3 regions of the Rhizobium sp. SJZ105 genome follow, and region 3 is predicted to be linked to each of the others. Evidence: riboswitches for the same ligand, from Rfam matches in the RefSeq annotation. Region 3 holds a riboswitch; each other region holds the start of a gene.
What was found. Region 3 has a riboswitch for cobalamin ahead of bluB (5,6-dimethylbenzimidazole synthase). Riboswitches for the same ligand answer to the same signal wherever they lie in the genome.
Positions count from the first base shown of each region.

Region 1: linked by a shared signal. The riboswitch ahead of nrdH (glutaredoxin-like protein NrdH) and the one ahead of bluB (5,6-dimethylbenzimidazole synthase) in region 3 are both predicted to bind cobalamin.
Region 2: linked by a shared signal. The riboswitch ahead of FB593_RS15330 (DUF1636 family protein) and the one ahead of bluB (5,6-dimethylbenzimidazole synthase) in region 3 are both predicted to bind cobalamin.

Region 1 covers NZ_VIUP01000001.1:1,818,163-1,828,753, reverse strand. Annotated here, with positions in the region: gene FB593_RS09245 (ROK family transcriptional regulator) at 1-604, opposite strand, end outside; gene FB593_RS09240 (sugar ABC transporter substrate-binding protein) at 871-1,893, shown strand; gene FB593_RS09235 (ABC transporter permease) at 2,116-3,198, shown strand; gene FB593_RS09230 (ATP-binding cassette domain-containing protein) at 3,198-3,980, shown strand; gene FB593_RS09225 (nucleoside triphosphate hydrolase) at 3,977-4,606, shown strand; cobalamin riboswitch at 4,738-4,962, shown strand; gene nrdH (glutaredoxin-like protein NrdH) at 5,218-5,439, shown strand; gene nrdI (class Ib ribonucleoside-diphosphate reductase assembly flavoprotein NrdI) at 5,452-5,850, shown strand; gene nrdE (class 1b ribonucleoside-diphosphate reductase subunit alpha) at 5,838-8,027, shown strand; gene nrdF (class 1b ribonucleoside-diphosphate reductase subunit beta) at 8,044-9,018, shown strand; gene FB593_RS09200 (alpha/beta hydrolase) at 9,047-10,159, opposite strand; gene recF (DNA replication/repair protein RecF) at 10,316-10,591, shown strand, end outside.
Region 2 covers NZ_VIUP01000004.1:83,934-94,524, forward strand. Annotated here, with positions in the region: gene FB593_RS15305 (L-fuconate dehydratase) at 1-160, shown strand, start outside; gene cobD (threonine-phosphate decarboxylase CobD) at 142-1,188, opposite strand; gene cbiB (adenosylcobinamide-phosphate synthase CbiB) at 1,187-2,152, shown strand; gene FB593_RS15320 (cobyric acid synthase) at 2,139-3,596, opposite strand; gene cobO (cob(I)yrinic acid a,c-diamide adenosyltransferase) at 3,598-4,215, opposite strand; cobalamin riboswitch at 4,342-4,557, shown strand; gene FB593_RS15330 (DUF1636 family protein) at 4,712-5,098, shown strand; gene cobW (cobalamin biosynthesis protein CobW) at 5,095-6,132, shown strand; gene cobN (cobaltochelatase subunit CobN) at 6,138-9,488, shown strand; gene cobG (precorrin-3B synthase) at 9,485-10,591, shown strand, end outside.
Region 3 covers NZ_VIUP01000001.1:289,304-299,894, reverse strand. Annotated here, with positions in the region: gene dgcA (N-acetyl-D-Glu racemase DgcA) at 49-1,032, shown strand; gene FB593_RS01525 (UDP-2,3-diacylglucosamine diphosphatase) at 1,277-2,113, opposite strand; gene FB593_RS01520 (NADP-dependent malic enzyme) at 2,343-4,658, shown strand; gene FB593_RS01515 (DUF2865 domain-containing protein) at 4,794-5,894, shown strand; gene bluB (5,6-dimethylbenzimidazole synthase) at 5,964-6,680, opposite strand; cobalamin riboswitch at 6,778-6,964, opposite strand; gene FB593_RS01505 (TolB family protein) at 7,093-7,923, opposite strand; gene FB593_RS01500 (VOC family protein) at 8,116-8,493, shown strand; gene FB593_RS01495 (NAD+ synthase) at 8,643-10,322, opposite strand; gene FB593_RS01490 (LTA synthase family protein) at 10,554-10,591, shown strand, end outside.

The sequences.
Region 1 (10,591 bases), 1.5 Mb from region 3:
TGACGCCATCCGCAATTTCGGAACGGATATCGACGTCGCGCCAGCGCTCCATCTCATTCTGCGGCGCGCCCACCTCCTGCGCCCAGTTCCACAATTCGAAAGGCGCGGCAATGCCGACACCGGCAATTTTTTGCCGTTCGGCCGGAGAGAGCTTGGATTCGAGTTCCGTGATACCCTCGATGACGAATGGCAAAATCCATTCCGGCATAGGATAGGGGTAAGTTCTGCGGAGCTTCAGCTTGATCCGGCCGACGAAATCCATCAGCACCAGATCGACGCTGCGACGGCCGATTTTCACGCCAAACGAGAAGACGGCATCGGGATTGAGGCGCATCGGCGTCGAAGGCTGCCCGACTTTGCCGCGCAGTCTTTCGCCACGAATAAGAAGACCGTCACTTTCGAGCGAGCGCATGATGACCGAGACAGTCTGCGCCGAGAGACCGCAAAGCCTGGATATTTCGGCTTTCGACAAGCCGCCGTGGCGGCGAACCAGCGACAGCACAAGCCGCTCGTTATAGGCACGCACCCCGATCTGGTTGGCGCCGCCGCTCATATCCATGTTGGTGGACGGCGCGGGCGGCGCCGTCTCGACAGATTGTCTCATAGTTTCATCCTCCCGCCCGCCATATCCGCCGCGACCGATACATGCAGGCTTTATGGCAATCTTGCTATCGCAACGTTAAACGACGCCGCGATATTCCTCCCTGCCGCTTGTTAGAATGCCATACGGAATTAATAATTCAATCGGATTTATTTATTGACAGCCGTTTCCTTTGGTGGTTCCATCTGTGTCAACGGTCGCTGTTCTCGGAGGAGACGAGATCGTCGGGTAACCGTCACGGTACTCAAACATTCAATGGGAGGATTACAATGAAGACGACTGTTTCCGCTCTTCTGGGCGCGCTTGCGCTCGGCGTTTCTTTCGCGTCCGTCGCGTCCGCCGCCGATACTTCGGTTTGCCTGATTACCAAAACCGACACCAATCCCTTTTTCGTCAAGATGAAGGAAGGCGCCACCGCCAAGGCTAAAGAACTTGGCGTGACGCTGAAGTCCTATGCCGGCAAGATCGATGGCGATTCCGAAAGCCAGGTTGCCGCGATCGAGACATGCATTGCCGATGGCTCCAAGGGTATCCTGATTACCGCATCGGACACCAAGGGCATCGTTCCGGCCGTGCAGAAGGCGCGCGATGCCGGTCTTCTTGTCATCGCCCTCGATACGCCTCTCGAACCCGTTGATGCCGCTGACTCCACTTTCGCTACCGACAATCTTCTGGCCGGCGAGCTGATCGGCAAATGGGCTGCTGGCACCCTCGGCGACAAGGCCAAGGACGCGAAAATCGCCTTCCTCAACCTCACGCCTTCCCAGCCAACCGTTGATGTTTTGCGCAACCAGGGCTTCATGAAGGGCTTCGGCATCGACGTGAAGGACATCAACAAGATTGGTGATGAAGACGACAAGCGTATCGTTGGTCATGATGTTACCAACGGTAACGAAGAAGGCGGCCGCTCTGCGATGGAAAATCTGCTGCAGAAGGATCCGACCATCAACGTCGTTCACACCATCAACGAACCTGCAGCTGCCGGTGCTTACGAAGCGCTGAAAGCCGTCGGCCGCGAAAAGGATGTTCTGATCGTTTCCGTCGATGGCGGTTGCCCTGGTGTCAAAAACGTTGCGGAAGGCGTGATCGGCGCTACGTCTCAGCAATACCCGCTGCTGATGGCGGCACTCGGCGTGGAAGCCGTCAAGAAGTTTGCCGATACCGGTGAAAAGCCGAAGCCGACGGCAGGCAAGAACTTCTTCGACACCGGCGTAACGCTGGTAACCGACAAGCCGGTCAAGGGTCTCGATTCGATCGACACCAAGGAAGGCCTGAAGAAGTGCTGGGGCTGATACTTCACCGTTGAAATCAGCGGGGGCAATTTGCCCCCGCCCTTGAACCGGAATGGTTAAAAAGAACGATCTGGGTGATCGGACAGGAACAAACGAGCGCGCCCGGCGTCCGTGGACGTAACTGAGGCACGCTTCTCAACAGTTTGAATCTACGCATTGTCCCCTCTGGAAAATAATCCCGGGTTCTGGGCTGATGCGATGGAGCGATCGGGAGGAAAATCCATGAGCGATCAGCCAGTGCGGGCTCAACCGCATAATGAATTTGAAAAAGTGCTGTCGGGAAGTTCGACTCAGGTCGCTGCTTTCGATACGCACAACAAGAGTTTGCTTGAAAAATTCCAGCACTTTCTGCATTCCAGCCCGGCGGCCGTACCGCTGATCGTTCTGGTATTGTCGCTGGCTGTCTTCGGCATGACCCTGGGCGGCAAGTTTTTCTCGGCCTTTTCGCTGACCCTTATCCTTCAGCAGGTGGCAATCGTCGGCATCGTCGGCGCGGCACAGTCGCTGGTCATTCTGACTGCGGGTATCGATCTTTCGGTCGGTGCGATAATGGTCCTGTCCTCCGTCGTCATGGGACAGTTTACGTTCCGCTATGGTTTGCCTGCCGAACTCTCGATTATCTGCGGTCTCGCAGTTGGCGCATTTTGTGGCTTTATCAATGGCGTGCTGGTTTCGCGCATGCGGCTGCCGCCCTTCATCGTTACACTGGGCATGTGGCAGATCGTGTTGGCCACCAATTTCCTCTATTCGGCCAACGAAACGATCCGCTCACAGGATATCGTCCAACAGGCGCCCATTCTCCAGTTTTTCGGCAACAATATCCGCATCGGCAGCGCCGTCTTCACCTATGGCGTCATTGCGATGGTTCTGCTGGTTGCCCTGCTCTGGTATGTGCTGAACCGCACCGCCTGGGGTCGACATCTCTATGCAGTGGGTGATGATCCCGACGCAGCCGAACTGGCCGGCGTTAACGTCAAGCGCATGCTGACGACCGTCTACACACTTTCCGGGCTTATCTGCGCCTTCGCGGGCTGGGCTCTCATCGGCCGCATCGGCTCGGTATCGCCGACCGCCGGTCAGTTCGCCAACATAGAATCCATCACCGCAGTGGTCATCGGCGGCATATCGCTGTTTGGCGGACGCGGCTCGATCATGGGCATGATCTTCGGCGCGCTGATCGTCGGTGTCTTCTCTCTCGGCCTGCGACTTATCGGAACAGACCCACAATGGACCTATCTGTTGATCGGCGTCCTTATCATCTTGGCTGTCGCAATCGACCAGTGGATCAGAAAGGTAGCAGGCTGATGGCAAAAGAACCTATCCTCACAGCACGCAATCTCGTTAAACGCTACGGTCGTGTGACTGCGCTCGACAATGCCGATTTTGACCTTTATCCGGGCGAAATCCTCGCCGTCATCGGTGATAACGGTGCTGGAAAATCCTCTCTCATCAAGGCGATTTCCGGTGCGGTGACACCCGATGAAGGGGAGATCAGGCTTGAAGGCAAGCCGGTACAGTTCCGCTCGCCAATCGAGGCGCGCAAGGCTGGTATCGAAACCGTTTATCAGAACCTTGCGCTGTCTCCCGCATTGTCCATAGCCGACAATATGTTTCTCGGCCGTGAAATCCGCAAACCCGGTATTCAGGGAAGCCTGTTCAGGGCACTGGACCGTCCGGCGATGGAAAAGTTTGCCCGTGAGAAACTCTCTGAACTCGGCCTGATGACGATCCAGAACATCAATCAGGCGGTGGAAACCCTCTCCGGCGGCCAGCGCCAGGGTGTTGCGGTGGCGCGTGCAGCCGCCTTCGGCTCCAAGGTCGTCATCCTTGACGAACCGACGGCGGCGCTCGGCGTCAAGGAAAGCCGCCGCGTTCTCGAGCTTATTCTGGATGTGCGCGCGCGAGGGCTACCGATCGTTCTCATCTCGCACAACATGCCGCATGTTTTCGAGGTTGCTGACCGGATTCATATTCATCGGCTGGGCAAGCGTTTATGCGTCATCAATCCGAAGGACTATACCATGTCCGACGCTGTCGCCTTCATGACGGGCGCCAAGGAAGCGCCAAAGGAAACGCTGGCCGCATGACGTTGAAGCTTGAAACGATCGTCGAAGACGTTCTTCGGCGGGCAGAGGATAAATCTCGTTTTATTATTGCCATTGCCGGTCCCCCTGGGGCCGGCAAATCCACGCTGGCGGATGCCCTGTGCGGTGCCCTCGTGGCGCGCGGCGAGGCTGCGGCTGTCCTGCCCATGGACGGCTTCCATATGGATAACGGTATTCTCGAAGAACGGGGGCTCTTGCCGCGAAAAGGCGCACCGGAGACCTTCGACGTGCGCGGCTTTCTTGATATCGTCTCCGCAGTTCGTCAGGGCGGGCAGGAAGTTCTTGTCCCGGTTTTTGACCGCTCCCGCGAAATTGCCATTGCCTCCGCTCGCGCCATCGCGCCAGAAACACGCTTCATTCTTGCCGAAGGCAACTATCTGCTGTTGAACGAGGCGCCGTGGACGAAGCTTTCCGGCAGCTTCGATCTTGCCGTCTTCGTAGGCCCATCCGTTGCGGTGCTCGAGGAACGCCTGCGGGATAGATGGCAGGGCTATGGTCTCGATGCGACCGAGATTCACGCCAAACTGTTCGAAAATGATCTTCCCAACGGAAAGCGGGTGATTGAGAACTCCCGCCCCGCCGATATTCGCATCGATATCTGGGAATAACCCGCCGCTTCCGTCCGTAGGCGGCATCGAGCATTCACCGTTAAGCCTTTGTTGACCATGTGTTGAATCTTTTTGATCCACAGGGTGGGGCTTTCGCATGTCTAATTATTGACGAAAAAAATTCCTCATATACTATATGTGGTGTTCAAGGTTCTTTCGATTCGCAAGCGTCGGGAGCTAAGACGGGAATTCGGTGCGCAACACCATTATGGTGAAGCAATGCCGAAACTGCCCCCGCAACTGTAAGCGGTGAGCATCGTTCCGATTTGAGCCACTGGCGCTAAAAGCTCCGGGAAGGTGGGAATGGATGTTTTGACCCGCAAGTCAGGAGACCTGCCTTGAGCGAAAACGTCCACGGGCGGGGTGTCCGGAAGGAAGGTGTATGACGCAAATGAATTGCGTGCGCCCTTTTCTGCCCCCTCCAGAACAAGCTTCGGGGTGAAGTCATGCCAGTGCATTTTTATGAGTTTCTACGCTCGTCGGCGTAGACAGCGATCTTACGCGGCCTCACCCGCGCGCCTCGCCAGAATGACAGAACCATCGCCACCCGCTTGCGATTGCAGGCGGGCAATGTTGAGCCGTGCGTAAAAGCGGCTTCGAAAGAGGAAACAATGACCGTCACCGTTTACAGCAAACCCGCCTGCGTCCAGTGCACTGCCACCTATCGTGCGCTTGACCGCATCGGTGTTAGCTACGAGATCATCGATATCTCCGAAGATGCGGATGCCCTCGATCGCGTTCGCGGCCTCGGTTACATGCAGGTTCCCGTGGTCGTTGCCGGCGAACGCCATTGGGCGGGTTTCCGTCCGGACATGATTGGCTCGATCAGCTGAGGAGGCGATGCGATGGGGCTGATCGTCTATTATTCCAGCCGGTCTGAGAACACTCATCGCTTCCTTCAGAAACTGGGGCGACGATTGCTTCGCCTGCCGCTCGGCGCCGAGGAAGACGTTCCTCACGTGTCGGAGCCCTATGTTCTCGTCACCCCCACCTATGGGGGCGGCGGCATGAAAGGAGCGGTACCGAAACCGGTTATCCGGTTTTTGAACGAGCCCTCAAACCGAAATCTCATTCGCGGCGTCATAGCGGCGGGAAATACGAATTTTGGCGCAGCTTTCGCATTCGCCGGAGATATCGTGTCGCGTAAATGCGCGGTGCCGTTTCTCTACCGCTTCGAGCTTCTCGGCACGGAGGAAGATGTCGCCAACGTCAATCATGGATTGGAACGATTTTGGACACGCTGACCTCGAGCGCGGTGCGCAACACGGATGCCAAACAACAAGTAACCGCCGCGCAGAAACACCTGGACGCGGGACTGGACTATCACGCGCTGAACGCGATGCTGAACCTCTACGATGAAAACGGGAAGATCCAGTTCGACAAGGACCGCCTTGCGGCACGGCAATATTTCCTCCAGCACGTCAACCAGAACACGGTGTTTTTCCATAATCTCAGGGAAAAGCTCGATTATCTCGTGACCGAGGGATATTACGAACAGGAGGTGCTGGACCAGTATTCCTTCAATTTCGTCCGTGACCTCTACGACGAGGCCTATGCCAGAAAGTTCCGTTTTCCGACATTTCTCGGCGCCTTCAAATATTATACGTCCTATACGCTGAAGACCTTCGACGGAAAGCGTTACCTGGAGCGTTATGAGGACCGCGTCTGCATGGTGGCGCTGGCTCTGGCGCGTGGCGACGAGCAGCTTGCCCGCGATCTGATGGATGAAATCATTTCCGGCCGCTTCCAGCCGGCGACCCCGACCTTTCTCAACGCTGGCAAGAAAAGCCGCGGTGAGCTGGTTTCGTGTTTTCTGCTGCGTGTGGAAGACAATATGGAAAGCATCGGCCGGTCCATCAATTCAGCATTGCAGCTTTCCAAGCGTGGCGGTGGCGTAGCACTGTCCCTGACCAATATTCGCGAAGCCGGCGCGCCGATCAAACAGATCGAAAACCAGTCCTCCGGCGTCATTCCTGTCATGAAGCTGCTGGAAGATTCGTTCTCCTACGCCAACCAGCTTGGCGCGCGCCAAGGCGCTGGTGCGGTCTATCTGCATGCCCATCACCCCGACATCATGCGTTTCCTTGATACGAAACGTGAAAACGCCGACGAAAAAATCCGCATCAAAACCCTTTCGCTCGGCGTGGTGATCCCTGATATCACCTTCGAACTCGCGAGAAACAACGAGGATATGTACCTGTTCTCACCCTATGATGTTGAGCGGGTTTATGGCGTGCCGTTTACCGAGATTTCCGTCAGCGAAAAATATCAGGAAATGGTCGCCGACAGCCGCATCCGCAAGAAGAAGATCAAGGCACGCGAGTTCTTCCAAGTCATCGCAGAAATCCAGTTCGAAAGCGGTTACCCCTATATCATGTTCGAGGATACGGTTAACCGCGCCAATCCGATCGCCGGCCGTATCAGCATGAGCAATCTCTGCTCGGAAATCCTACAGGTCAGCGAGGCGAGCGAGTTCAACGACGATCTCTCTTACAGCCATATGGGCAAGGATATTTCCTGCAATCTCGGCTCGCTCAACATTGCTTCAGCAATGGATTCGGCTGATTTCGGCAAGACGATCGAAACCTCCATCCGGGCGCTGACGGCCGTTTCTGACATGAGCCACATCTCGTCTGTCCCTTCCGTGGAAAAGGGCAATGATGCGAGCCACGCCATCGGGCTTGGTCAGATGAACCTGCATGGCTATCTGGCGCGCGAGCGCATCTTCTACGGCTCCGAAGAAGGCATCGACTTCACCAATATCTATTTCTACACGGTGACCTATCACGCCATCCGCGCCAGCAATCGCCTTGCCACTGAAAGGGGCCAGAGCTTCAAGGGCTTTGAAAACTCCAAATATGCCTCGGGCGACTACTTCGATAAATATACCGACCGGGAATGGCTGCCCGCGACGGAAAAGGTCCGCGACCTTTTTGAGAAAGCCGGCATTTCCATTCCGACACAGGAGGACTGGAAAGCGTTGAAGCAGGCCGTCATGGAGACCGGCCTCTATAACCAGAACCTTCAGGCCGTGCCGCCCACAGGCTCGATCTCCTATATCAACCACTCGACCTCCTCGATCCATCCCATCGTCTCGAAGATTGAAATTCGCAAGGAAGGCAAGATCGGCCGTGTTTATTATCCGGCTTCCTACCTTTCGAACGACAATCTCGAATATTATCAGGATGCCTACGAAATCGGTCCGGAAAAGATCATAGATACCTATGCGGCGGCCACTCAGCATGTCGATCAGGGCCTGTCGCTGACACTGTTCTTCCGCGATACGGCAACGACGCGCGATATCAACCGGGCGCAGATCTACGCCTGGAAAAAAGGCATCAAGACCATCTACTACATCCGTTTGCGCCAGATGGCGCTGGAAGGCACGCAGGTTCAGGGCTGCGTATCCTGCACGCTCTGAATTGAGGGACAAGACAATGAACATTGCCGTAAAACCCGCGTCCCGTATTCGCGCGGTCAACTGGAACCGCATCGAGGATGACAAGGATCTCGAAGTCTGGAATCGCCTGACATCGAATTTCTGGCTACCGGAAAAGGTGCCGCTCTCCAACGATATCCCGTCCTGGGGAACGTTGAAGCCGGAAGAGCAGACCCTGACGATCCGCGTCTTCACCGGGCTGACATTGCTGGACACGATCCAGAACGGCGTCGGTTCCGTGCGCCTGATGGCGGATTCGGCGACGCCGCACGAGGAGGCGGTGCTTTCCAACATCTCCTTTATGGAGGCGGTCCACGCCCGCTCCTATTCCTCGATCTTCTCGACGCTCTGCTCCACGCCTGACGTCGATGACGCCTATCGCTGGTCGGAGGAGAACGAATTCCTGCAACGCAAATCCGCGCTCATCATGCGCGAATATGATAGCGGAAATCCGTTGAAAATGAAGGTCGCCAGCGTGTTTCTGGAGAGCTTCCTGTTCTATTCCGGCTTCTACCTGCCTATGTTCTGGTCAAGTCGCGCCAAGCTTACCAACACGGCCGATTTGATCCGTCTCATCATTCGCGATGAGGCCGTGCATGGCTATTACATCGGCTACAAGTTCCAGCGCGCGCTCGAACGTCTGGGCGAAGCGGAAAAACAGGAGATCAAGGATTTCGCCTTCGATCTATTGCTCGAGCTTTACGACAACGAGGCCAAATATACCCAAGACCTCTATGACGGCGTTGGCCTGACGGAGGACGTCAAGCAGTTCCTGCATTACAACGCCAACAAGGCCTTGATGAATCTGGGTTACGAGGCGCTGTTTCCGCCCGAGGCTTGCCGGGTCAATCCTGCGATCCTCTCGGCGCTGTCTCCCAATGCCGACGAGAACCACGACTTCTTCTCCGGCTCCGGCTCTTCCTATGTCATCGGCAAGGCGGTCGCCACAGAAGACGAAGACTGGGATTTCTGAACCGGTTGTCGCCAAGAACCCGCAAAAGTTATTGCGGGTTCACGACCTGGCTCGCAAGCCGGAAGGGGCTGGATACTGTTGCCCCGATAGCGTCGAACACAAAGGCACCCGCGCGGCCTATGCCGTTTTCGCCGTTGCCGTTCCGGCTCGCCTCCAGTTGTGGCACCAGCGACGCGAGTGCCGCATAGCGGTCGTGGTTGAGCGGATCCGATGCCTTGAGTTTGGAGATGTCAACGAACTGAACGCCCTCTTTCAGGGCGGCTTCCTGCACTTGAGGATCGGTCACATCCAGCGCGCCTATGCGGGTGACGTCGGCCCCCAGGATGGAGGAAGCCTTCAGGGCGCGGTCGTCCTTGGAGACGAGAATGGTGAGCGGCGGATTGAGCCTCCCCACCACCTCGATCTGCTTGCGGAAAACATCGGCGTCGATATCCGGCGCGGCCAGCACTACCTGTAGTTTGGAAAGCACATCGTTCCTGCCTTCGAAGCGCAATTGTCGCAGCGCTTCCATGACCAGCCAGCCGCCCATGCTGTGACCGAACACGACAATGCTTTTTTTCGGTGTCTGCTTGGTAAGGTCTGTCAGCACCATGGCCAGCGCGTCTCGCGAATAGGTCGCTGATTCCTTGTCGGCCACGTAACCGGTGACGCTCGCCTGGGACGGCCAGGAAAAGACCAGCGGCACACCATCCATATTGGCATCGGCTGCCATTTGTGCCGCACGGAACAAGGCTTCCTGATAGCTGTAATTATAGCCATGCACAAAAAGGGCGATCTGCTTGCCGGAGCGGGTGACATCGCCAAGATCGGAATTGAAACGCGTTTTCGTCAGCATATCGGCTTTGGTGACGACAAAATCCTTGCTCGGGTTCGGCTTGCCTTTGGACCATTCGATATTTCCGCTTTTATGGCTGGGAGGAATGGAAATGTCGAAGCGCGCATAATTCAGCTCAGCTGCCCGCCCAGCGCTAAAGCCCTTTTTGGCCTCGTTGTTTTTCTCCCGCGTGCTCGCCACATAGGCTGTCACGATTTTCGTATCGGTGGTCTTGGTGTTTATGGCCTGCAACACATCCGCCCCCGGCCTGCCCGCGCAGGATGAAAGAAGGCTGAGAGCGAGGAGGAGCGAAAAAATCAGGCGCATGGATGGGGTTACCGATAATGAGGGACCACGCATAAATAACCGGCCGCTCAAAAAGTTGCTACTGGAGACTGGATTGCGGTGTGGTTGCATTATGTTCAATGCGGACGACGCATTCCCCACCTTGCTATCCAGCTATGTTCGTTTTAGGCCGTACAGATGACGAATAAGGTGTCGCTTTTACGGCTGAAACTCACGGACTTCCGCAACTATGCGGCGGCGTCGCTCGCGCTGGATGACCGTCACGTGGTGCTGACGGGTGACAACGGTTCCGGCAAGACCAATCTCCTGGAGGCCGTTTCGTTTTTGTCGCCCGGAAGGGGCCTGCGCCGCGCCACCCTGTCCGATGTGACGCGAGTGGGGGCGGAGGCCGCCGGTTTTTCGATTTTTGCGGATGTCGACGGCATGGACGGCGAGGTCGCCATCGGAACCGGG
Region 2 (10,591 bases), on a different contig from region 3:
CACCAAGGAAGGCCGCGTGATCGAATATGTCGACCATCTGCACGAGCATTTCATCGAACCCTGCGATATTCGCAATGCCGCGTACATGCCGCCAAAGCTGCCCGGTTTCTCCATTGAAATGAAGCCGGATTCGATTGCGACCTACACGTTCAAGGGATGATTGAAGGATAACAGCGCTTCCGTGAGGCGCTGCCACTCCGCTTCGCTGCCGGGAAGGCCGAAACGCATGTCGTTCGGCCTTTCATCAAAAATGCGCACCAGAATGCCGTGCCGGCCAAGGTGATCGAACAGTTCTTTGGCCCGGTGGTCCCGCACCAGGGTAAACAGGGGCGTACCGCCGGCAATCTTCAGGCCCACTTTTTCCAGCAATTCACTCATACGCTGTGCTTCTGCCGCAAGCCGGAGGCGCATGGCTGATTGCCATTCCCTATCCGCCAAAGCCTGCGTCGCGATATTGAGCGCCGGCCCGGATACTGCCCAGGGGCCAAGCCTTGCCTCCAGTTCCGCAGCGATGTCGGGATGCGCAAGCGCAAAACCGAGCCGGACCCCTGCCATGCCATAGAACTTGCCGAAGGATCGCAGTACCACCAGCGCGTCGCGCCCTGCGACATTTGCAAGACTTTCCGTATGTCCTGTCTCGATAAAGGCCTCGTCTACGACGAGCAGGCCGCCTTTGCGGCGCATCGCCTCGGCCAGCGACAACAAAGCTTCTCGATCCGTGATGCGACCATCGGGGTTGTTGGGATTGACCACCACCGCATAGTCGTACGCTGACAGATCACTGATATGGTCTACCTCGGTCACGGTCAGTCCGGCCATGCGCGCGGTTCGGGCATGTTCGGCATAAGCGGGGGAGAGCACGGCTCCGCTTTTCGCTCCGCGTTCGAGTGCCAGCTGAGCCAGCAATGGCATCAGCATCTGGGTGCCGGGGGACAGAGCCACATGCCCGGCTGATGGTGCGCCGAAAGAGGCGACGGCCAGCCTTTTCAATTCTTCGGCCGCGTCAGGCTCCGGCAGGCGGGCAAATGCGCTGGCGGGAACGGGAGAATGCGGGTAGGAGTGCGGATTGATCCCGGTCGACAGGTCGATCCACGGTTCCGGCGCTTCAGGAAACATCAGGCGCGCCTTGCCGAGATTGCCGCCGTGACGGATCGCAGCCTGCGCTTTTTCCGGTACCTTATCGCCCATGTTCTTCGCTCTCGCTTTTCTGTCGCTCTTGATCGAACGCCTGACTGGATATCCGGACTGGCTGTTCAAACGCATCGGTCATCCCGTCACCTGGATCGGTTCGCTTATCGCGCTGCTGGACAAAAAATGGAACCGGGAGAGTGCTTCATTTTCACAGCGCAAGGCGGCAGGCATCGTGGCGCTTTCCGTTTTTCTGGCGCTGACGGTGCTTGTTGCATGGTTAGTGCAATCTATTCTGCTTTTATTGCCCCTTGGTCTGTTGCTTGTTGCGGTGCTTGGGGCGTCACTTCCGGCCCAAAAAAGTCTGGAACAGCATGTGGAGGCCGTCGCCATTGCGCTGGAACGCGAGGGGATTGACGGTGGGCGCAAAGCTGTCTCCATGATCGTCGGGCGCGATCCGCAGGCGCTGGATGAGGCGGCAATCTGCCGGGCGGCGATTGAAAGCCTGGCTGAAAATTTCTCTGACGGCATTGTCGCCCCTTCCCTCTGGCTTGGTCTTCTGGGGCTGCCAGGCGGTGCGGGTTATAAGGCAATCAACACGGCCGACAGCATGATCGGTCATCGCTCGCCACGCCATGAGGCCTTTGGTTGGGCGTCGGCCCGGCTGGACGATCTGGTCAATTTGCCGGCATCGAGACTGAGCGGCGGTCTTTTCGTGGTCGCCGCGTTTTTCGTGAAGGGTGCATCACCGAAAGGGGCAATTGCCGCGATACGCCGCGATGCGCGGCATCACCGCTCTCCCAATGCCGGCTGGCCGGAGGCGGCATTGGCCGGGGCACTGGGCTTTGCGCTGGCCGGGCCGCGCTCCTATGGCGGGCAGATGATCGAGGCTCGTTTCATGGGCGAAGGCGGAAGAGCGACACTGGTTGCTGGCGATATTCGCACAGCGCTCAGGCTGGCGAGGATCGCAGACTTCTTGCTGATCGCGCTGTTCGGATTGCTGGCAATCCTTATCGCGCTATAGAAAGCAGTCTGTCGAGATCGAGGTGGTTCTCCATATGGGCCGCCAGGCGATCAAGAACGGCATCCACCTGCGCATCATAGTTCAATTCAGTGCCCTGCCCACCAAGCCGCTCAAGCCACGCCCCGCGTTGGCGGTCATCCGCAAACAGGCCGTGGATATAGGTGCCTAAGATGCGGCCATCGGGCGAAATTGCGCCATCGGCATGCCCGTCAATGGTCGAAAATGGCAGGTTGCACGCAGCACCCGTCGTCTCGCCAACATGCATTTCATAGCCGGATAATGGAATTCCGTCGAAACTCTGTCCCTGCACGGAAACGAGCCTCTTGTCGCCCGTCAAAACCGTCGTCACATCCAGCAGGCCCAACCCCTCGACCGTCATTGGTGGTCCTTCGATGCCGTCAGGGTCGGCAACGGTTTTTCCAAGCATCTGGTATCCGCCGCAGAGACCGAGAACATAACCGCCGCGGCGCACATGTGCCTTGATGTCGATGTCGAGGCCTGCATTTTTCAGCACGGCGAGATCAGCTATGGTGGATTTCGAACCGCAGAGCAGAACCAGCCGGCAATCGGCGGGAATGGTCTCGCCCTGCCGCACTCGGATCAGTTCCACATCCGGCTCCATGTCGAGCGGATCCAGATCGTCGAAATTGGAGATATGCGGCAGGATCGGCACGGCAATGCGGATTTTCGCGCCGGGCTTTTGTTGCGCCGGGCCGGTAAGCCCAAGGGCGTCCTCCGCTGGCAATTTCGCAGCATCGGAAAAATGCGGCAATAGCCCGATGGACGCCCAGCCGGTCTTTTCCGCGATCATCCGCATGCCGTCTGAAAACAGCGTAGGGTCACCGCGAAAGCGGTTCACGATGAAGCCCTCTATCATCGCGGCATCATCACGTTCGAGAACAGTTTTTGTGCCCACGAGGCTGGCGATGACCCCGCCCCGGTCGATATCGCCGATCAGGATCACGGGAGCATCTGCGGCGCGGGCAAAACCCATATTGGCGATGTCGTTAGCGCGGAGGTTGATTTCGGAAGCACTTCCCGCCCCTTCCACCAGCACCAGATCGGCCTGTTGTTTCAGGTGCTCGAAGCTCTCCAGCACACGCGGCATCAGCCCGGCTTTCATGTGCTGATAATCGGCAGCCTTGGCATTGCCGACAATTTTACCCTGTACGACGACCTGTGCGCCGGTTTCGCTCTGCGGCTTTAAAAGCACCGGGTTCATGTGAACCGACAGCGGAACGCCTGCTGCCCGCGCCTGCATCGCCTGCGCGCGACCGATCTCGCCGCCATCGGCAGTGACCGCCGCATTGTTCGACATGTTCTGCGGCTTGAACGGCATGACGGACAGGCCACGCCTGACGAAGGCGCGGGCAAGGCCAGCAACCATCAGCGATTTGCCGACATCCGAGCCGGTTCCCTGAAACATCAGCACACGTGCAGTCATGTCAGTATTCTATCCCGGCCTGCGCCTTTACGCCCGCCTTGAAGTGATGTTTGACGAGGGTCATTTCCGTCACCATGTCGGCAGCGTCGATCAACGGCTGTTTGGCGTTGCGGCCGGTAACGATGACATGCAGATCGGATCTACGGTTGGAAAGCGTTTCGACGACCTCTTCCAGCGGCAGGTAATCATAGCGGAGCGCAATGTTCAGTTCGTCGAGAACCAGCAATCCGATCGTTTCGTCGGCCATCAGTGCTTTCGCTTCCTCCCAGGCCTTTGTAGCTGCCGCGACATCGCGCTTCAGGTCCTGCGTGTCCCAGGTAAACCCCTCGCCCATGGTGCGGCATTCCACCCTGTCGCCGAACAAAGTCAGGGCCTGCTGTTCACCCGTCGACCATGCGCCCTTGATGAATTGCACGACGCCGACCCGCCGCCCGGTGCCGAGCATGCGCAAAGCAAGGCCGAAAGCGGCCGTGGATTTGCCTTTGCCAGGGCCGGTATTGATCATCAGCAGACCTTTTTCGATCGTCTTTTCCGCGACTTCGGCATCCTGAACCGTCTTGCGGTTGACCATTTTCTGCCGGTGGCGTTCGGCTTCGCTGTCGCTGATATCGCGTGTCATCGCGTTTTCCTTCTCGTCCAGCGGCGCGGGACCGTATGCCCCGCCATTCGGAGCGGCGACTATACTCAATTTGCCGCACCCGGCAATCGACAAGCCGGCAGCATTGACCGTCACGCCCGTTCAGCCTAAGGGTAAGGCACTGACGGTCTTTTCCCGGCAACGGGAAAAGCTAAGAGGGAACACGGTTCCACCCCATAACGGGTCATTCCGTGGCTGCCCCCGCAACTGTAAGCGGTAAGCCCGCACTATGAAGCCACTGGACCATAAAATTGGCCCGGGAAGGTGGTGCAGGGTGTTTTAAAGCCGCAAGCCAGGAGACCTGCCGTTTCAGGAAAAAACGTCTCCCGGGCGGGGTGCTCCGGTCAGCCGGTCGAATTGATTTGCAGCCGCGCTTTTCAGTGCGCTGTTTTCGACATCCGCACCCCGATGAGTTTAAAGGCGCGGAAAGCGGAACGGTTTGGATATTACCACAACATCTTCTTGTGCGGACGGGACAATGGAAGCCAACACAGCTTCTGGCGTGGTCGTTTTTGTCTGCCGAAGCTGTCGCGACGACACCGATCCCAATGCGGAGCCGCGCCCCGGCACCATCCTTGCGGAAGCTGCCATCGCAAAAGCGCGTGACTCCGGCATCGATGTTCGCTCCGTCAATTGCCTTGCCAATTGCAAACGCGGCCTCAGTGCCGTGCTGCGCGGTGCCGATGGCTGGTCCTATGTATTCGGCGGGCTGACGCCCAACGACGCGGAAGACCTGCTCACGGGCGCGCAAATGCTGGCCGCCTCCCCAGATGGCCTGATGCCCTGGCGCGGCCGCCCCGACACATTGAAGCGCGGCATGGTGGCGCGCATTCCCCCATTCGATTTTACCGAGGAGAGATCATGAGCACCCTTCTGGACCGCGTTCCCTGCACCATCGTCACTGGCTTTCTGGGGGCTGGAAAAACCACGCTGCTGCGCGGTCTCCTCGAAAAGCTTGATGGCAAGCGGCTTGCCATCATCGTCAACGAATTCGGTGATATCGGCATCGATGGGGATATCCTAAAGGGATGCGGCATTGAGAGCTGCCCGGAGGAAAACATCGTTGAGCTGGCCAATGGCTGCATCTGCTGCACGGTGGCGGATGATTTCCAGCCGGCCATCGAGCAGATTCTGAGCCGCCAGCCGAAGGTGGAGCATATCCTCATCGAGACCTCCGGCCTTGCCCTGCCCAAGCCGCTTGTGCAGGCATTTCAATGGCCGGCCATCAAGAGCCGCGTGACGGTTGACGCTGTTGTGGCTGTTGTGGATGGCGCTGCCCTTTCCGAGGGTCAGGTGGCGCATGACATGGAAGCCCTTGCCGCCCAGCGCGCAAATGACGAAGCCCTAGATCACGACGATCCGGTCGAAGAGGTTTTTGAGGACCAGATCGCCTGTGCCGATCTTATCGTGCTGACCAAGGCGGATCTGCTCGATAGCGCCGGTCTGGAAAAGGCGAAGGCTCATATTCTCGAGCATTTGCCGCGGGCCGCAAAGATCGTCGTCGCCTCGAATGGCGTCATCGATCCGGCCGTGCTGATCGGCCTCGGTCTTGCGGTTGAAGAGGATATCGAAAACCGCCGCACCCATCACGATGGTGAACTCGACCACGAACATGACGATTTCGACAGCTTCGTCATCGACCTGCCGGCCGTGACCGATCCGGAAGCGCTGGCGGCTCGTATCGCCGAGACGGCGGCTGCGGAAAATGTTCTGCGCATCAAAGGTTTCGTCGAAGTATCCACCAAGCCGATGCGCCTGCAGGTGCAGGCAGTCGGTAGCCGCGTCAACCATTATTATGACCGTCCCTGGGCGGCCGGTGAAGAGCGCCGCAGCCGCCTCGTCGTCATAGGCGAAAAGGGCCTCAACCGCGAAAAGATCGAACAGATGCTGGCCGCCTGATAGAAATGCACATTCTCGCCACCACATCTTCGTCTCTGGACGACCTGATCGAGCCGGTTGATCTCAACCAGCCGCGATCGGATGTGGTGATGCTGTCTTTTTCGGCAAGCGATCTTGCCGGGCTGGAACAGGCATGGCGGCAGGCAGAGGGCGCGCTTCCGTCCCTGTCCGCCGCCAACCTCTCCGAGCTTCGGCATCCGATGTCGGTCGATCTGTGGATCGAAAAGACGGCCGAACATGCCCGTGTCATCCTTATCCGGATTCTCGGCGGCGCGGAACGCTGGCGCTATGGCGTCGATCAGCTCAGCACGATGGCGCGGCGACGTGGCATAAAACTTATGCTCCTGCCGGGTGAATGCAGTGAGAGAGACGAAAAGCTCGAAGCAGCCTCGACTGTTGATCGCCAGACGTTGGCGTCCGTCCTCGCCTTCTTCCGCGAGGGTGGGCGGGAAAATATGGACCGGCTTGCCATTGGTCTTGCTGCCCTTGTAAGTGGTGGCGCATGGCCAGATATCGAGGCTCAACCGCTGCCGAAAGCCGGCTTTTACCGGCCGGGTAAAGGCGTCGTGGATCAGGCGGAAGCCTGCGCCGGTTTTCCCGCCGGTGCAGCTGTCCTTCCCATTCTCTTTTACCGCTCCATGCTTCTTGCGGCCGATGCGGCGCCCGTGGATGCGCTTTTTAACGCGCTCTCTCAGCGCGGTTTTGCGCCATTGCCGATTTTCGTCAGCGGCCTCAAGGATGGGGAGGCGATCCGCTTTCTCGAAACCGTACTGCCCGAACTCCAGCCCGCCGCCATCGTCGCCGCCACGGCTTTTGCCAGTCAGATGGACGACAGCGGTAAAACCCTGTTTGACCGCCTCGGCGTGCCGGTGTTTCAGGTGGTTATGGCGACGACGCGACGGGAAGGCTGGGCGGAAAATGCGCGCGGTCTCAACCCTTCCGATCTTGCCATGCATGTGGTTCTGCCGGAACTCGATGGCCGGATTCTTGCTGGCGCAATCTCATTCAAGCAGGTGCGGACTGATGGCGGCATCAGCCTCATCAATGTACCGGAGGCTGATCGCGTCGAACAGGTGGCAAACAGAATCGCTGCCTTTCTGCAATTAAAACAGTCCACGCCACAGGAACGGCGGATCGTCATTCTTATGCCGGATTATCCCGGTGCTGCGCCGGGGCGCACGGGTTATGCCGTTGGTCTCGATGTGCCGCAAAGCGTGCTTGAAATGCTGCGCGATCTGGCCGCGGCAGGATATGTGGTTTCGGATATTCCCGAAACGGCGCGGGCTTTGCTGGATTGTGTCGAGCAGCAGGAAGCGGCTGTCGGACTTTCAGACTATCGTGATTTTCTTTTGGGTTTGCCTGAAGGGGTTGCCGCCTTCGTGGATAGCACGTGGGGTTCGGTCGAACAGGACGACGCACTAGCCGACGGCGCATTCCGTTTTCGCGTCGCCCGTTTCGGCCAGATATTCGTGGCCCTGGCACCGGATCGTGGGCGAAATGAGGATCGGCGGGTGGATTACCATGACCCTGCCCTGCCGCCACGTCATGCGTTGGTCGCTTTCGGCGCCTGGATGCAGCGTGTCGCAGGGGCGCATGCCATTGTGCATGTCGGTGCGCATGGCACGCTGGAATGGCTGCCCGGCAAGACAGTTGCGCTTTCCCGCGATTGTTTTCCTGAAATCGTCACCGGGTCTTTGCCGGTGGTCTATCCGTTCATCGTTTCCAATCCGGGTGAAGCGGCGGTTGCCAAACGGCGGATCGCTGCTGTCACGATCGGCCATGTTCCGCCTGTGCTGGTAGATGCCGGGCTTTCGCCGGAACAATCGGCTCTGGAACAGCTCGTCGACGAATATGCGCAGGCGGACGGGCTCGACCGCCGCCGCCGTGACCGGCTGGCGAAACTGATCGTAGAGAAGGCGCTGGAAACCGGTCTTGCGGCGGATGCTGGTGTCGGTGCAAAGGACGATGCCGATGCGGCGCTGTCGCGCATCGACGCCTTCCTCTGCGATCTGAAGGACTTCGCCATCAAGGATGGCCAGCATGTTTTTGGTCGCAGCCCCGAAGGCGAGACCGATCTTCTGAGGCTTGAAAGTGCTGCGGCGGAAAAAACGGCGCTGCTTGCCGCGCTCGATGGCCGCCATATTGTCCCCGGTCCTTCCGGCGCACCCGCGCGCGGGCGTCTCGATGTCCTGCCGACGGGCCGCAATCTTTATGCTGCCGATCCGCGCACCATGCCGACGCCGACGGCTTTCGAGCTGGGCCGCATGGCGGGCGAAGAAGTGCTTCGGCACCATCTGCAATCCCATGGCGACTGGCCGAAACATCTGGTTTTTGATCTCTGGGGCAGCGCCAGCCTGCGCAATGGCGGCGAGGATGTGGCGCAGGCGCTGCATCTGATGGGAGCGAGACCGATCCATGACCTGGCGACGGGCCGCGTCACAGGCATCGAGGTTCTACCGCCGGCGAGTATCGGGCGGCCGCGTGTCGACGTCACATTCCGGATTTCCGGCCTGTTCCGCGACATGTTTCCGGCGTTGATCGCTCTTCTAGACGCCGCCGCCAAGGCCGTCGCGCGGCGGGAGGAAGCGCCGGGTGACAATCCGCTGGCGGAAGAAGCGGCGGCACTCGGGCATATACCGGCACGCATCTTCGGTTCGGCACCCGGCACCTATGGTGCGGGCACAGAGGAAAAACTCGCCAGCGGAAAATGGGAAGAACGCGAGGAACTGGGCCAGGCGTATCTGGATGCGGCAAGCCATGCCTTTGGCGGTGCGGATGGGCTTGAGATTTTCGAGGATGCCGGTTTTGTCGAGCTGGTGCGCCGTGCCGATCTTCTCGTTCACACCGGTGACGATCCGGGCCGCGATCTTCTCGACGGCTCGTCAGATGTCGCCTTTATCGGTGGTTTTTCCGCCGCAAAAGCACTCCTTGGCGGCGTTGCCGATATTGTGGCGCTGGATACGACCGATCCCGCGCGTCCGCGCGCGCGATCTATTTCGCAGGCGCTGACGCGCGTTGTTCGGGCCCGCGCCGTCAATCCGCGCTTCATTGCCGGCCAGATGCGGCACGGCCCGCGCGGAGCGGCGGAATTTGCCGAGACGGTTGACCGGCTGATCGGTTTTGCGGAAACCACCCATGCGGTATCTTCCTCGCTGATCGAGGCGCTTTACGACGCCTATTTCGGCAATGAGGATGTGCGCGATTTCATCCTGCGGGAAAATCCGAAAGCGGCGGAGGTCATGGCGACGCGCTTTTTATCCGCCCGTCGTCGCGGGTTGTGGCACAGCCGCCGCAATGCGGTGGATGCGGAACTTGAAATGCTGATCCTGCCCCGTTCTGAAAGGGTCGGTGCATGAGGACGGCCCCTTCCGATCCGGTCCAGCCGTTTGGCCGCCGTGGGACGTGTCCGGCCTTATCGACCCCAATGCTGACCGGTGACGGCTACCTGTCGCGCATCGCATTCGAGGCGGATATTGCGCCCCATGATATGATCGCGCTTTGCGAACTTGCCGAGCAGCACGGCAACGGGCTGATAGACATCACGGCACGCGGCAGCATGCAATTTCGCGGCCTGACGCGGGAAAGCGCCTGCGACCTGGAGAATGATGTTCTGGCGCTCGGTTTGCCGCTTCGCGACGGACTGGCAGTCGAGACCTCACCTCTTTCCGGCCGGGACGATCGGGAAATCGCCGATGGCAGTGCCATTGCGGATGAGATTCGCAGAGAGGCTGCCGCGCTGGCGTTGCATGACAACCTCGCCGCAAAAATGTCCGTCATCATCGATGGGGGCGGCCGTCTTTCCATGGGCGATTTGCTGGCCGATATCCGTCTGAAGGCGGTGCGGCTCGATCATCGAGTTTTCTGGCAATTGCTTGTCGGAGGTCCGGAGAGCAAGGCGTTGCGCGCGGGATTTGTTGAGGCCGACAAGGCAACCGATGTGGTCCTGTTGCTGCTCGTCCATCTGGCGGGCAAAGGACCGCTTGCCCGTGGCCGCGATCTGGATTTGCGGACGATAAAGGCGATTTGCGGAGACCGCCTGGTAGATAGCGAGAGCGAAGGCGAAACGCCTGCGCCTTCTTCGCCCCTGGGGCTGATGGCGGCCGGTGATGGTACCTTTGCTGCCGGTATCACTCCTGCTTTCGCGCAAGTTCGTGCTTCCGATCTGTCGCGGCTCTGTGGACTGGCGCACGGATTTGATATCGAAACATTGCGGCCGTCGCTCAATCATAGCCTGCTATTTTTCGGGTCGCGGGATGCTTGCGATGCGCTGATGCAGACTGCGGACAGTGCCGGTTTCATCACAAGGGCAGGTGATGCGCGGTCTTCCATCGCTGTCTGTCCCGGCACGCCGGGATGCGCTTCGGCTTTCTTTCCCACACATGATCTGGCGGCCTTTGCATCGCGGGAATTAGCCTCCATGCTCGATGGCTCCTTCACACTGCATCTCTCCGGCTGCGGA
Region 3 (10,591 bases):
AAATTTGGCGTCATGTGTCTTTTAACGCCTGTCAGGAAGTGAAAAAACATGCCCCGTTACCTTCAAGCCACAACAGAACGTTTCGCCGTTGCTGGCAGCTTCACTATTTCACGCGGCACTCGCACACATGCGGATGTCGTAACGTGCACCATCCGCGATGGTTCCTTTACCGGCAGAGGTGAATGTGTGCCCTACCCGCGTTATGGCGAAAGCATCGAAGGCGTTATCGCCGATATCGAAGCAATGGCTGAGCAAATTGCCGGCGGCCTGACACGGCATGAATTGCAGCAGGTGATGAAACCCGGCGCGGCCCGCAATTCAGTGGATTGCGCATTATGGGACCTCGAAGCCAAGATGAGTGGCAAAAGTGCTGCCGAACATAGTCTCGGACACGCGGCAAAACCGCTCGTTACCGCCTATACCATCTCGCTTGCCGACCCCGAGACCATGGCGGCTAAAACAGCGGAAAACGCTGGCCGCCCGCTGCTGAAGATCAAGACCGGAACGGCGGATGACGAGGCGCGCCTGCGGGCCGTGCGCACCGCAGCACCTGACGCGCGCATCATCATCGACGCCAATGAGGGCTGGAACGACGATAATATCGAATATTATCTGAAACTCGCAGCGGAACTGAACATCGCGCTCATCGAACAGCCGCTTCCCGCCGGCAAGGACGCCATCCTGGCCCGCATCGACCACCCGGTCCCCATCTGCGCCGATGAAAGCGTGCATTCCACCAAGGACCTCGCCGACCTGCGCGACCGTTACGATGCGATCAACATCAAGCTGGACAAGACTGGCGGTCTCACGGAAGCACTTGTCATGAAGGCAGAGGCGGAGCGGCTAGGCTTCATCATCATGGTCGGCTGCATGCTCGGCACCTCGCTCGGCATGGCTCCCGCCGTTCTGGCCGCCCAGGGAGCTGCCTTCTCCGATCTCGACGGCCCGCTGATTCTCAGGCAAGACCGGCAGCCGGGCCTCGTTTACGAGGGTTCGCTGGTTTATCCGCCGCAGCCGGCGTTGTGGGGATAAGAGCCGTCGTTCGGGTTTCGTGTGAAAGCACTACGCCGCACATCGCAATAGTCTTTGCAGTATCACGTAAACTGTATGACCAGCCTTGCCTCACACTCGACGTCATCCTCGGGCTTGTCCCGAGGATCTATCCACGTCGCGCGAAATCAATCGGTTGCAGATCCTTGGGACAAGCCCAAGGATGACGACAGAGAGCTGAAACATCCCGCGCTTAGGGATCGCCCTGCCTGTTGAACCAACCCAATCAGGCCGCGTGCTTGCCAATCAGACCTGGAATATCCACCGGCTCCATCTCGTCCGATGTCTGCGAAGGGACATCGCTCGTCTGCATCCAGGTGATCAGCTCGAAAGTGCCATCGGCATTTTCGGCAATCGCCGTGCAGCTTTCCACCCAGTCGCCGGTGTTGATGTAGCGGATGCCGTCCATGTCTTCCATCACGGCGTGGTGGATATGGCCACAGATCACACCATCCACATTGTTGCGGCGCGCCTCGTCGGCCACTACGCGCTGGAACTCGCCGATGAAGTTGACGGCGTGTTTGACCTGCAATTTCGCCCAGGCCGAGAACGACCAGTAAGGCAGACCGATGCGGCGGCGCACCGCAGCAAGGACGATGTTGATCGCAATCGCCGCGTCGTAGGCCCAGTCACCGAGATAGGCGAGCAGGCGGGCATTGCGCACCACCACATCGAACTCGTCGCCATGGATGATGAGGTATTTCTTGCCGTCTGCCGCCTCGTGGATCATGCGCTCGGCCACTTCGATACCGCCGAAATGCATGCCCGGAAACTCGCGCAGAAATTCATCGTGGTTGCCGGGAATGTAAACGATGCGCGTTCCCTTGCGGGCCTTGCGCAACAACTTCTGCACCACGTCGTTGCAGCCCTGCGGCCAGTACCAGCTGCGGCGCAGGCGCCAGCCGTCGATGATGTCACCGACCAGGATGATCGTATCGGCCTCGTGATGTTTCAGGAAGTCGAGCAAAAAATCCGTCTTGGCCGCCTTGGAACCGAGATGGACATCCGAAATGAAAAGCGTTCTGAACTGTCTGGTTTCAATTTGACCGGCCACGGATTTAATCCCCTTGTTCGGTTGCGTCCCTGCGGCTTTCTTCCCTCTCAGAACCAGACTCGTGTTGCAGCAACATGACAATGGCCGGTTTTTGTATGGAATATGACTGATGGCATCACGAAAACGCGAATAAGCCATGCCCGCATTTGCATAAGGGGGCGGCAAATAACGGCTGTACCACGGGAAAGTTTGTTGTATTCAGAGGGCCGGAATTGAACCAGACATGACGGTGGAAGACATGACCTCTCACGATAAGAACAACACGCCCGCCAACACGGCAAAGGCCGACATCGAGGAACAGGCGCTCTTTTTCCACCGCTACCCGCGCCCTGGCAAGCTGGAAATCCAGGCCACCAAGCCCCTTGGCAACCAGCGCGATCTGGCGCTTGCCTACTCGCCGGGTGTCGCCGCCCCCTGCCTCGCCATCCATGAAAATCCGGAAATGGCGGCGGAATATACCGCCCGCGCCAATCTCGTTGCAGTGATTTCCAACGGTACGGCAGTGCTTGGCCTTGGCAATATCGGCCCGCTTGCGTCCAAGCCTGTTATGGAGGGCAAGGCCGTCCTCTTCAAGAAATTCGCCGGCATCGACGTTTTCGATATCGAGATCGATGCGCCCGGCATCAACGACATGGTCTCCACCATCGCAGCGCTGGAACCCACCTTCGGCGGCATCAACCTTGAAGACATCAAGGCGCCCGAATGTTTCGAGGTGGAGCGTCAGCTGCGCGAGAAGATGAACATCCCGGTCTTCCACGACGATCAGCACGGCACGGCGATCATCGTCGCCGCCGCCGTCACCAACGCGCTGGAACTGGCCGGAAAATCGCTTTCGAGCGTCAAGATCGTCGCGTCAGGCGCCGGTGCGGCAGCCCTTGCCTGCCTCAATCTGCTTGTCGCCATGGGCGCAAAGAAAGAAAACATCTGGGTCCACGATATCGAGGGCCTCGTTTATGACGGCCGCAACTCGCTGATGGACGAGTGGAAGGAAGTTTACGCGCAGAAGACCGACAAGCGGGTTCTGGCCGACTCGATCGACGGCGCGGATGTCTTCCTCGGTCTTTCGGCGGCAGGCGTGCTGAAGCCGGAACTTCTGGAGCGCATGGCGGAAAATCCGCTGATCCTGGCACTTGCCAACCCCAATCCGGAAATCATGCCGGAAGTGGCCCGTGCTGCCCGCCCGGATGCGATGATCTGCACCGGCCGTTCGGACTTCCCGAACCAGGTCAACAACGTGCTGTGCTTCCCCTATATCTTCCGCGGCGCGCTGGATTGCGGCGCAACCACGATCAACGAGGAAATGAAGATGGCCGCCGTGCAGGCCATCGCCGAGCTTGCCCGCGAGGAAGTCTCGGAAGTCGCCGCCAAGGCCTATAGCGGCGAAACGCCGATCTTCGGCCCGAACTACCTCATTCCCTCGCCTTTCGATCCGCGTCTCATCCTGCGCATCGCACCGGCCGTTGCCCGTGCTGCCGCCGCAAGCGGCGTCGCCGCCCGGCCAATCAGCGATTTCGAAGCCTATCTCGACCAGCTCAACCGCTTCGTCTGGCGTTCCGGCTTCATCATGAAACCGGTCTTCAACGCCGCCAAGGTTGCCGAAAAGAAGCGCATCATCTTTGCTGAAGGCGAAGACGAGCGCGTGCTGCGCGCCGCACAGGTGCTTCTGGAAGAAGGCACCGGCATCCCGATCCTCATCGGTCGCCCGCAGATCATCGAAACGCGCCTGAAGCGCTTCGGCCTGCGTATCCGCCCGAATACCGATTTTGCGGTGGTCAATCCCGAAGACGATCCGCGTTACCGCGACTACGTCGATGATTATTTCGCCCTGGTCGGCCGCGCCGGCATCAACCCGGAGGCGGCCCGCACCATCGTGCGCACCAACTCCACGGTCATCGGCGCGCTGTCGGTGAAGCGTGGTGAGGCGGATGCGCTGATCTGCGGTCTGGAAGGCCGCTACGACCGGCACCTGCGCGACGTGAACCAGATCATCGGCAAGCAGGAAAGCGTTCGCTCTTTCGCAGGCCTCAGCCTGCTCATCACCCAGCAGGGCGCGCTGTTCCTCACCGACACCTTCGTCAACAACGATCCGACCTCCGAAGAAGTGGCCGAAATGGCCATTCTCGCGGCAAAGGAAATCCGCCGCTTCGGCATCACGCCGAAGATCGCGCTCGCCAGCCACTCCAATTTCGGGTCGCGCGATTCGGAAAGCGCCCGCAAGATGCGCCGCGCCCTGAAGATCGTGCAGGCAGCGGCACCCGAACTGGAAGTGGACGGCGAAATGCAGGGCGGCTCGGCACTTTCGGAAGCGCTGCGCAAGCGCGCCATGCCCAACAGCGTGCTGACCGGCGAAGCGAACCTGCTGGTCTTCCCGAACCTCGATGCCGCAAACATCACGCTCGGCGTCACCCGCACGCTGACGGAGGGCCTGCATGTCGGCCCCATCCTGCTTGGCACGGCTCTTCCCGCCCATATCCTGTCGCCCAGCGTCACCTCGCGCGGCGTTGTCAACATGGCGGCCTTTGCCGTCGTGCAGGCATCGCACCCTTCGGTGTGATGAAGGCGTATTAACGCAGTTTTGAACATGCTGTTGCCGCATTGCGGCAACAGCTTATGTTATCTTCCTGAAACACGGATTTCCCGAAGCATAACACCCTCGCCACCGGCCGGGGACATCGAACGGATCGCACCATTGACCCGGCGCCGCAGCATTATCGGCCTCCTGCTTCCCCTTGTTTTCATCGCCCCGGCCGCTGCTTTCGCGGATCAGGTCTGCGATACGCTTTATGCGCAGCTGCGCGAACCGCCGCGTGTCATCGGCAACACCGCCGAGGTACGGCGTTACGCCAATGCGCTCACCCGCCAGAACATCGAGATCCGCAGGATCAGGAACGATCTGCGCCGTTACGGCTGTTCATCCGCAAGCGTCACCGTTTATGGCAGCCCGAATGCCGAACTCTGCGCAGAGATCAGCGACGCGATGGCGGATGCGCAGAGCGAACGCGATGCCATCATCCGTGACCGCGACTATGCCATGGCGGCCCAGGGCAGCGATGATAGCGACATCAGACGCCAGCGCATTCTCGCCGCACTCGACGCCAATGGCTGCAGCGCCATTCCGGAAACGGAAGCGCGCCAGCCGACGGCACCCGATGTGACACGTTACCCCGACGCCTTCGGCGAACAGAGCAATCCGCCGGGACAGGCAGGGCTTTCGCCCTACCCCAATGCCGCTGCTGAAGGCGGGCTCAGGACGCTGTGCGTGCGCACCTGCGACGGCTCGTTCTTCCCCATCGCTTCCAATGCCTCGCCGCTCGATTTCCGTGCGCAGGCCGAACAATGCCAGAAAATGTGTCCGGGTACGCAGACGGAGCTTTATTTCCACTCCATGACGGAGCAGGAAACGGCTGACATGGTCTCGGCTGAAACAGGAAAGCCCTATAAGGACCTGCCGACCGCCTTTGCCTATCGAAATGCCTCAACCAAAGCCCCAGGCTGCGCCTGCAACATGGCCGCCTATCACGAGGAGATGAAGCAGCAGGAGGCTGCGCGGCCGGAAGCTGAGAAACCCTATTCAAGCATCACGACCATTCCATCACCGCAAGGTGACACCTCCAAAAAACCCACCGAACTGCAGCAGGCCGCAAAGCCGCCGGAACAACCGGTTCCGGAACGCGACTATGACCCGAACAACAGCAGGGTCCGCGTCATCGGCCCTAAATTCCTGCCCGACCAGACAGGCCGGATCGACCTGAAGAACCCGGCGCTGAAGGGCATTCAGCCGCAGCAATAGCTCCCATCAGGCACACGGTATGGAGTTGGCAACGCTCTGTCTCACTCACAAGACGGTCGCGTCTTCTCTTTACCGTCCACCCCAGCGATTGCGAAACACCAGCTCCTCCAGCGGCACGCGCTGGCGCCACCCCTTCACCGCCAGTTCCGGCTCGGTATAAAGTGTATCGACGCGGCCGAGGCATAGCCAGGCGACGATCTCGATGTGGTCGGGAATCTCGAGAATGGTGCGAATGTCGCTATCGTGGAAAATGCTGACCCAGCCGACGCCGATGCCTTCGGCGCGCGCTGCAAGCCAGAGGTTCTGGATGGCGCAGACGGTGGAATAGACATCGGTGCGCGGATTGTGGGTACGGCCCAGCACCACCTTGCCGCCACGCGTCGGATCGCAGGTGACGCAGATGCTGAGCGGCGCCTTGCGGATGCCCTCAAGCTTGAGGCTGCGGTAAAGCGCCTGCTGCTCCCCCTCGAACATCGCCGCCGCCTCGCCATTGGCGCGGCTGAAGGCAACCCAGGCTGCCTGCCTGACCGCACCGTCAGTGACGAGCGTGAAATTCCACGGCTGCATGAAACCGACCGAGGGCGCGGAATGCGCCGCCTTCAGCAGGCGCTCGACCACATCTTCCGGCAATGGATCCGGAAGGAACTGGTCGCGCACATCACGGCGGGTTTCGATGGCACGGTAGATCGCCTCTCGCTCACCCTCGGAAAACGGATAGGCGGGCGAAAGCGCGTGATCGAATGCATCGGCGTCGAGCGAACTGGTCGCGAGTGGATCGGTCGGCATCGTCTATCCCCAACAATGCTGGCGCGCCGCCACGAAAACCGGCTCCGGTTTTCACCTGCACGACGCGCTGCTGCAACAACCTGCCGCCGTCCACGCGGTCTGGTCTATCCTGTCAGGCCGGTCTTCTGACTCGGCTTCATCCGCCCACTTTCGCCTTCCCGAATGGATTCAGTGGCATCAAGAAAAAGGGCATCCGCCTCACAGCGCTGGGCACGTTCCGGTCTTGCACCGGATTCCCGATTCTCCCGCCCTAAAGGGCAGGCACCTGACGAAGAAGCTTATGAGCAACAAAGATTGCTAATACAAGTATCTTGCGCAGCGATGCGGCAATGTGACCGTGGCCACCTCACCTGCGTATTGCGGCCTTCAGCCGCCGCGCCGACGCGCGCCGGCTGAAGCACTCCCTACCGCATCACCCAACGGGAAAATACCGCACATAAGCGAACTCATCCCCGTCCGGTGACCAGTTGGGCGAATTCATCGTTCCCTGCCCGCCGAAAAGGTCAAACAGCGTTTCGGCATTGCCGCCATCCATATCCATCAGCCGCACGCGCACGTTGAGGTCGCGCGGATGGTCGAAGACTTCGGCGTCGTAGGAGATGAAAACGACCTTGTCACCGCTGGGAGACGGATGCGGAAACCAGTCGCCGTAGGCGCTGTCGGTGATGCGCTCGACGGCCGAGCCATCCACCCGCACGCGCCAGATCTGCATCTGGCCGGTGCGGCTGGAGTTGAAATAGATCCATTCTCCATCCGGCGAATAATCCGGCCCGTCATTGCGGCCCTCACCATGGGTAAGGCGTGTCTCAACGCCGCTGTCTATGTCCATGGAATAAATATCGAAAACCTGATCGCGAATGCCGCAATAGGCGAAACCTTTCCCGTCCGGCGACCAGCCGTGCCAGTAGGACGGAAGGTTCTTAGTCATCAGACGCGGCGTTCCGCCCGTCGAAGGCAGCAGATAGATGGCACTCTTGCCGAACTCCACCTTGTCGGAAATGGCATAAAGCGAACCGTCAGGCGAAATGCCGTGGTCATTGTTGCAGATTGTCGCAAAGCCAGTATCGACCTTTTCCGGCGAAGGGTCGCCGGCAAGTGACAGGCGATAAAGCAGACCGTCGCAGTTCAGAAGCAGGTATTTCCCGTCCGGCGACCAGTTCGGAGCCTCGAACAGCTCCGGCGTCTGCCAGACCACCCGCATCTGCCGAGTGCGGATGTTGAAGATTTCGATGGAACTGCGCATGCTGCCTCCCGGGCCTGTCGATCGTCTGGCGTGGAGCGTTGAATGGCGCAAACATTCCGTTTGCATCCGCCACCGCCGTGATTATGATCCTATTGCCGCAGGCACCGCCCTGCAAATTCAAATAGGAAAAAACAGCAGCGTTCCGGCACCGCCCGCACCCCTGCCCGTTTCTCCCAGATCCGAGGTTCCGCGATGAACACCATCGCCGATCACGGCATCCGCTTCGGTCGGATCGCCGCAATGCTTCCTGTCAAGAATATCGAGAAGGCCCATGACTTTTATGTCCGTGTGCTGGGCTTCGAAAAGACCTTCGAAAACGGCAACCCTGTCGGTTTCATGATCCTGAAACAAGGTAATGCCGAGTTGCACCTGACATTGCAGTCGACGCACAAACCGGCCCCCTTCAATGTGGCGCATATGCTGGTCAGCGACGCCGACGCGCTGCACGCGCTTTGCAAAAGCCACGGGCTTCGCATCATCAAAAGTCTGCAGGACAAGGATTATGGCCTACGGGCCTTCATTTTCGAAGACCCGGATGGTAACCGCATCGATGTGGGGCAGGTTATTTAACGAGATAGGGAGACGGCGCGGCGTGTCCGCGCCGTTGGAGGAAAAGGATGCTTCTTCGCCATCGATATATGGCGAAGCCGCAGCATCCGCACTCCGTCACCCCGAACTAAATTCGGGGTCCAGCAAGCTCCCTCCATGCCCTCCTTCGACTACCTGTCCCTGAATCGGTTGGTAATCGGATAACGGCGATCGCGGCCGAAGTTCTTCTTGGTGATCTTCACCCCGGGCGCGGATTGGCGGCGTTTGTATTCGGCGAGATAGAGCAGATGCTCGATCCGGTGCACCGTCGCGATATCATGGCCACGCGCGAGGATTTCCTCGACCGACATTTCCTTTTCCACCAGGCACTCCAGAATATCGTCCAGCACCGGATAGGGCGGCAGCGAATCCTGGTCTGTCTGGTTGGGTCGCAATTCGGCGGATGGCGCCTTGGAGATGATATTGGCGGGGATCACTTCGCCGGATGGCCCGAGCGCGCCGGGCGGCACATGGGAATTGCGCCAGCTGGAGATGGCGTAGACCTGCATCTTGTAGAGGTCCTTGATGGGATTGAAACCGCCATTCATGTCGCCATAAAGCGTCGCATACCCCACCGACATTTCCGACTTGTTGCCTGTTGTCACCACCATCGAGCCGAACTTGTTGGAAACGGCCATGAGAATGGTGCCGCGTGTACGGCTCTGCAGGTTTTCTTCGGTAATGCCTTCTTCCGTGCCTTCGAACATTTCCGAAAGCGCCGACAGGAACCCATCCACAGGTTCGGCAATGGGCACGATATCGTAACGGCAGCCAAGCGCCCTGGCGCAATCGGCTGCGTCCTTCAGCGAATCCTCGGAGGTGTAACGATAGGGCAGCATGATGCAGCGCACCCGTTCTTCGCCCAGCGCATCAACAGCGAGCGCAGCGCAGATCGCCGAATCGATACCGCCGGAAAGGCCGAGAACAACGCTCTTGAAGCCGTTCTTGTTGACGTAATCGCGAAAGCCCAGCATGCAGGCGCGGTAATCCGCCTCCTCGCCTTCAGGGATTTTCGAGAAAGGACCGCTCTCGCAGCGCCAGCCTTCTGCGGTGCGTTTCCAATCGGTAACGGCAAGGGTCGCCTCGAACTGGCTCATCTGGAAGGCAAGGGTCTTGTCGGCATTAAAACCGAAGCTCGCGCCGTCGAAAACCAGCTCGTCCTGCCCGCCAAGCTGATTGGCGAAGACCAACGGCAAGCCGCTTTCGATTACTTGCTTCAGCGCCACCTGATGGCGCACATCCAGCTTGCCGCGATAATAGGGCGAACCATTCGGCACCAGCAGGATTTCCGCCCCGCTTTCGGCAAGCGTTTCGCACACACCCATATCGTTCCAGATTTCCTCGCAGATCGGAATGCCGATCCTGACACCGCGGAAATTATAGGGACCGGAGATCGAACCTTCGGCGAAAACGCGTTTTTCATCGAACTCGCCGTAATTCGGCAGGTCGATCTTGTCGCGCAGCGCGATGATCTTGCCGCCATCCAGAAGCGCAACCGAATTGTGCCGGCCCGTTTCGCCCTGACGCGGAAAACCGATGACAACGCCCGGCCCGCCATCGGCGGTTTCCGCCGCCAGTTCTTCCACGGCCTTCAGGCACGCTTTCAGAAAAGCTGGCTTCAATACCAGGTCTTCCGGCGGATAGCCGGATATGAACAGCTCGGTCAGAAGCAGGAGATCGGCACCCTGCGTCGCCGCATCGGCCCGTGCTTCGCGCGCCCTGGCGAGATTGCCCGCCACGTCGCCAACAGTCGGATTGAACTGCCCGACGGCAATTCGAAGATGGTTTTTGATGTCGTGTCTGTCGCTCATGGCTTTTCAATACCGCGCCCGTGCCCGCTCCGCAACGCGGCAATTGCATGCCGCACCACCTTGATAGGATGAAGCCGCAACCGGCATTCACGCTAAGGTTATCACCGCACCGGCCACACTCCGCAAAGTTCATGTCGCGTTCATCGCGCTTATGTGACAGTTACATGACAGTTTTGCGACGCCCCGATTCACCTCCCCGAATTGCGCGGTGTCGCCTCGTAATACCGGAGTATGAGTTTGAGAAATTCGGCGCCAAAAACAACGGCTTC